Regions from separate parts of the Psychrobacillus sp. FJAT-21963 genome, predicted to be linked through region 1. Evidence: riboswitches for the same ligand, from Rfam matches in the RefSeq annotation. Region 1 holds a riboswitch; the other holds the start of a gene.
The links. A riboswitch is a leader RNA that binds a small molecule or an ion and turns the genes downstream of it on or off. The one in region 1 is predicted to bind cobalamin.
Positions count from the first base shown of each region.

Region 2: it holds a riboswitch for cobalamin, as region 1 does, so the genes downstream of both, AN959_RS05360 (ribonucleoside-diphosphate reductase subunit alpha) here and AN959_RS02835 (ABC transporter substrate-binding protein) in region 1, are expected to answer to the same signal.

Region 1 covers NZ_LJIY01000001.1:619,898-623,112, forward strand. Annotated here, with positions in the region: gene AN959_RS02830 (iron ABC transporter permease) at 1-712, opposite strand, end outside; gene AN959_RS02835 (ABC transporter substrate-binding protein) at 717-1,685, opposite strand; cobalamin riboswitch at 1,813-1,953, opposite strand; gene yyaC (spore protease YyaC) at 3,069-3,215, shown strand, end outside.
Region 2 covers NZ_LJIY01000001.1:1,113,818-1,117,032, forward strand. Annotated here, with positions in the region: gene AN959_RS05360 (ribonucleoside-diphosphate reductase subunit alpha) at 1-2,013, opposite strand, end outside; cobalamin riboswitch at 2,144-2,323, opposite strand; gene AN959_RS05365 (undecaprenyl-diphosphate phosphatase) at 2,451-3,215, opposite strand, start outside.

The sequences.
Region 1 (3,215 bases):
TAGACCCGCCGATCAAGATCATCATCTTTCTTCTTTTTACATTAACTCCAAGATGCTTTGCACGTTCTTCACCAAATAATAGTGCATTTAATTCTCTTCTGTTTAAAGCTAATAAAATCGAACCAATGACGATAAAAGGTAATGCCATCTGTACATAGCTCCAGCCTCGCATCGATACACTACCAAGTAGCCAGCCGATGATTTGCCTAAGCTCTTCTCCTGTTAACGCAATCATTAATGATATAACCGAGCCTAAAAAAGAACTAAAAATGATTCCAGTTAAAATAATCGTCTCCATTTTCATCGCACGATCGACTAATTTGGCAAATGTAATGACAAGAAGCATCGTAACTAATGCACCTATCATACTGAAAATGGGTAACGTATAAATTCCTAGAAATGGTACCGAAATACCGAAAAAGAGCGTAGCCACGGCACCTACTGAGGCACCGGACGACACTCCTAACGTATAAGGGTCGGCAAGCGGGTTTTTTAATAAACCTTGAAACGCGGCTCCTGCAATGGCTAGTGATGCACCAACTAACCCTGCAAGAACAACCCGCGGCAAGCGAATTTTCCAAACGATATTGGTCGCAATTTCATCTGCTCCCCTATCCCATAATGTGCTGATCGGTACCTTTACGGATCCGACCGATACACCTAGCCATATCGCCACTAAAAGAGCAATAATAGACAAGGTGTAGCCGATCATGGATTTACTCACTAAAAGCCTCCGGATAGATTGCTTTCGCTACTTCTTCTAATCCTTCTGCAAGACGTGGGCCTGTTCGACTAGTTAAGTTTTCATCAACCTGTATTACTGCATCATTTTTAACAGCATTAATCGTATCAAAACCATCGCGTGCCTTCACACTATCTACAATTCCTTCTACGTAGCTATACATTACGATAATCACATCTGGATTACGGTTTACAATTTCCTCTGGAGCTATCATAAACCAGCCCTCTTGATCAGCCGCAATATTCTCCGCATTTACCATATCTAAAATTTCTTGCATAAATGTCCCTTTACCAGGTGTATAAATTTCCGGAACATCAGAAGTTTCAACGAACACAGTTTTCTTTGTTTCTACATTCGCCACTTTTGCTTTTACTTCTTCTACTTTTGCTTTCATATCTTCCACAATTTTTTGTGCCTCTGGTAATTTTCCTGTAGCACGACCAATTTGTTCGATAGTTGTATATGTTTCATTAAAATCAGCCGCATTTTTTACGACAAACACTTTTACACCAGCATCACGGATTTGTTGTAAACCTGCATCGCCAGCTCCCAACATTGACTCATGTGCAAACACGATTTCTGGATTCATGGATACAATTTTTTCTACGTTGAATTCCATACCGCCGATTTTCTCTTTTTCAAGCGCTTCCTCAGGGTAGTTATCGTAGTCATTTACTCCAATAATTTCTTCATTAAGTCCAAGCGCAAATAAAATCTCTGTATTACTTGGCAACATCGAAACGATTGTTTTTGGTGCCTCTTCCAACGTTATCTCATTGCCAACCGCATCGGTCATCGTAATCGGGAATTCTGTTTCTTCTATTGTCGCTTCCTCTTGAGTAGTGTCCTTGTCTTCAACAGGTTTTGCTTCTTCTTGAGAACATCCAACTAACAATAATACTGCAAATGCGGATGTCATCCATAATTGCCATAACTTCTTCATCTGTAATTCCTCCATTTTTGTGCAAATAAAAATCTCTCGTTCCATGAACGAGAGATAGAATAGGTATAAATCTGCTAGGTTAAAACATGCCAAGCGGACTTACACATAACCTATCCTCGTAGGTAGTAAAGTGTAAACGCATAAAGGCAGGTTTTCTGACTTGTGATCATGTACAATCACTTACAGTGGCGGGACCGCGCTGGACTTGCACCAGCTTCCCTTTTAACTTACTAGTAAACTAGCAAGCACCTTTATGTTCAAAATATTCTTGATGCATCGATTTCATTATACCTTAAAACATTTTATTGTCGACAGAAGTTTTCATAGTATTTGACTGATATTAGTTGTATTCAACCGATTCATTTAAAATATATTAGAAAAGCGCAAGCGAGCCCTTTAAAAAGCAAAAACTGGTTACAATTGTTTCCGGATTGCTTTGGACAGACTTTGGCATCAAAGTTACCGCAGAATTATTTTGAAGGGGTGGCCGTGACTTTCGTCAAGACCAACCCTTCTTTTTCGGTAATCTTGTTGCTGCAGACTGTTCGTCGCTCTCCTTTAACTTTTGAAAACTGGTTAATACCTTTTTGGATAATTAGTGAATAGATGCTATCTTATTCAATTGCAAGCTACCGAATGCCCCACTGAAGAAAAAAGGCAGTAGGTTAATTGATATCGATTTTTATTTTGTTTTTTTGTTCATTTTATTGGTTTGGAGGAGCGTAGCGAGGGCACTGAAAAAGCCTATAGAATTTACTTTACTAAATAATGTTGTCCGATAAATAAGAAAATCGTTGAAACGGCTCCCTTTCCGCGGGCGTTGCCTTAGCCTCCTAGGCCAACACGATGTTGGTCATGCAATCGTTGCCGCAAAAGTTCTTTTGCGACGAGCTTTGCGCAGGAGCAGGATGCGGCGAACTTAGATTGCCTTCCCCTCAACTGCGGGGTCTTCTGCTAAACGCTATTCCCACAGGAGTGTCGCCTTTTCCAACGATTTTCTATAAATACTAATTGAAAAAATGTAAGTGATAAAAACTTGCACTATTAACGGTATAATGGTTTTCTAATTGAAAAGCGGATAATAGTTGATTGGAGTGGAAGGCGGCGACTCCAGCCGGAATAGCAAATGTTTTCTGCACCGAAAGCGAAGAGGCAGGTGTATGAGCTGAAGACCCTGGACTGAGCGTAGCGAAATTAATTTTTGCGACGAGCTTTGCGCAGGAGCGAGGGAAGCGGCTGAAGCCATGCCGGCGGAAAGCGTCCGCCTGGAACGGAAATTAACGGTTCCAAAATTAAATTCGAGTTGTTATACAAAACTTTCAGTGAAAACGTTTTCATGATACTATAATAAAAAATTTATTATTTTCAAGGGGGCGCAACGGGTTGTTTCCTTTTAAGAAAAAAAGAAGAGTGCATACACAAACTAAGAAGTTGTATTACAGTTATTCATTAAATTCTTCGACAGAAGAAGATATGAATGAGATGTCTTATCTGCTTAGTACATTATGTGAGACTGGCACCATTGATATT
Region 2 (3,215 bases), 490 kb from region 1:
TTTGTAATCTTTCTTCTCTTCGGAGTAAAACTTTTGAAAGATAGGATCTATACTCGCCGTGCTTCCTGCTAAAATGGAAGTGGACGAGTTAGGTGCAACCGCCATTAAATAGCCGTTTCGGATTCCATTTTCAGCGATTTCCTTACGCAGTTCATTCCATTCTTGTCCCTCGTATTGTCGTTTTTCAAAATAGGCTCCAGTTTGCCAATCTGACCCTTCGAATAAAGGATAAGCGCCCTTCTCTTTCGCCAATTCGGCAGAAGCTTGAATCGTTAGGAAAGCAACCTTTTCATAAAGTTTATCAGCAAATTCAACTGCTTCATCGGACTCCCAGCGGATACTATTTAGAGCAAGCAAATGATGCCACCCAAATGTACCAAGGCCAATTCCTCGATAACGAGCATTTGTACGTTGCGCTTGAGGTACCGGAATCATATTTAAATCAATTACATTATCGAGCATACGCACTTGGATCTTTATCAAACGCTCCAATACATTTTCTGGAACCGCTCGTCCTAGATTAATAGAAGATAAATTACAAACTACAAAATCCCCCGCTTTACGTTTTGTCACAATTACATCGTCTTCTAATTGAATGGACTCAAAAGAGGTAGCACTTTGATTTTGAAAAATTTCTGTACATAGATTACTGCTATAAACCATTCCTTCATGCTTGTTTGGATTACTACGATTAACTTCATCTCGGTAAAACATAAATGGTACTCCTGTTTCCAGCTGGGAACGCATAATACGTTTTATCAAGTCTATTGCTGGAACAGTTTCGCGTGATAATCGATAATCATTCACACATTCCTCGTATTTTTCTCGGAAAGAACCTTCTCCACGTTTCTCATCGTAGAAATCCTCTAGGGAATATCCTTTTAATTGTCGTACTTCATGTGGGTCAAATAGGTGCCACTCTTCTCGTGCGTCTACTTTCTCCATAAATAAATCCGGTAAGCATACCCCTGTAAAGATATCGTGTGCACGAAGACGCTCATCTCCGTTGTTCAAGCGTAAATCTAAAAATGTAAAAATATCTTTATGCCAAACATCTAAGTAAACAGCAATAGCACCTTGACGCTGACCAAGCTGATCCACACTAACTGCCGTATTGTTTAATTGCTTGATCCATGGAAGTACACCACTAGAAGCGCCTATAAACCCTCGAATAGACGATCCTCGACTTCGCACTTTCCCCATATATACTCCGATTCCGCCACCGAATTTAGAAAGGGTCGCTACGTCTGTGTTACTGTCGTATATCCCTTGAAGACTGTCATCAACCGTATCAATAAAACAGCTAGATAACTGTCCATGTGGCTTTCCAGCATTTGAAAGTGTTGGTGTTGCTACAGTCATATAAAGGTTACTCATTGCCCAATATGCTTCTTTTATTTTGCCAATTCTATTTTCTTTTTCTTCTTTCATTAGCGTCATTGCAATGATTAGCCAACGTTCTTGTGGAAGTTCAACAATTGATTTGTCAAAGTCCCTTGCGACATAACGATCAAGTAAAGTTTTAACACCAATATATGTAAATAAAAAATCTCTCTCTGGAACAATTATTTCTGCTAACTGTTGTAATTCATCAAACGAATAGGCTTCCGTCAAACGAATGTCGTAAATTCCATTAGCAGCTTGGAGTTGTACATTGCTAGCAAATTTACTGTAAACATTATTAGATGTTGTTTTTCTTTGACTAGCGACTTGTTCATATACATGTGCCAAATGAATGCGCGCCGCAACAAAAGTCCAATACGTTTCTTGCTCATCTAAAAAACTTAATGCTTCCAAAGACATCGACTTAGACCAAGCAGAGGTGTTACCCTCCGGATTCTTCTTCATCCATCTTTCATGTGATTTAATGAGTGGTGCCATATTGTCTTCTCCGAATTCTTTTACTAAATGGTGGAGTACCTCCTGTTTTTCTGTAAAGGTAATTGATGTCATTTTTATTTCCTCCTTGTTTTGATTATGAGTTCTGCTGGAGTGATAGTTGCTTAAGGACACAAAAAAGCGATGTCCCAAGCCTCTTCGGCTGAGTCATCGCTCACATTAAAAAAGTAGGAAACAACAAGACATCTAAAAATTAATTGAGATAGAGTCCTTCGCCCCCACCTCTCAACCCCCGAAGAAAGTGTTGCTTCACCGATGAAAAGGCAGGTCTACTGGCTCATGCTTCACCCTCCTGTCGACCTTCCCACGATTTCTCGCAGTGGCTATTTCAACAGTCGTCCACACTTACAGTTGCGGGGACAGCTTCGGCATTTCACCGAATTCCCTTTTAAACCATAAAGGTACCTAATTATCGTTCAAATACTATATGTTGTGTTATATTCACTTATATACCCTATCATATTGTGTTTAAACTTGTACATAGGAATAAAGTACGTGTCTTTCTTTAGTCATAATAAAAGGGCAGACAATTCAAAATGTCTGCCCTTTTATTACATAAATACGATAACTGCTAAAATTGCTGCTATCACTAAACGATAGATTGCAAATGGCATTAATTTGATGCGAGAAATTAGTTTTAAGAAAAATTTGATGGAAATTAGCGCAAATACAAATGCACTGATAAAGCCTGCTGCATAAAAGCCCATATCCCCCATATTAATCTCTTCCCAGTTTTTTACCACAGACACTAGACTAGCCCCTGCCATAATTGGAACAGCCATGATGAATGTAAAATCTGCTGCTGTTTTATGATCCATCCCAAACAATACCCCACCAGAAATAGTTGCACCTGAGCGAGAGAATCCTGGCCATAAAGACAGACATTGTACTAATCCCACTTTAAATGCCTTAGCATACGTAATTTGATCCAAGCTATTGATAGACGGTTTTTTCGGACCAAATTTATCCGCAATAATCATAAAAATAGAACCTGCAACTAGACTGTATATAACTGTTTCTACGCCAAATAAATTTTCATCAATAAAATCTTCTAATAATACTCCTAATACTCCTGCAGGAATTATACCAACGATTACATGTAGTAAATTAAAACGCTTGCTCGAATTTTCGCTTTCTATCTTATATAATCCTACTAAACTAAATAATCGTTTCCACATAACAACCACTACAGCTAAAATAGAACCAAGCTGAACGACAATTTTAAATGTATTCGCAGAATACTGACCTAAAAATTCTTCCGTTTTCAACCACATATCATCAACAATAATCATATGCCCTGTAGAAGAAACAGGAGC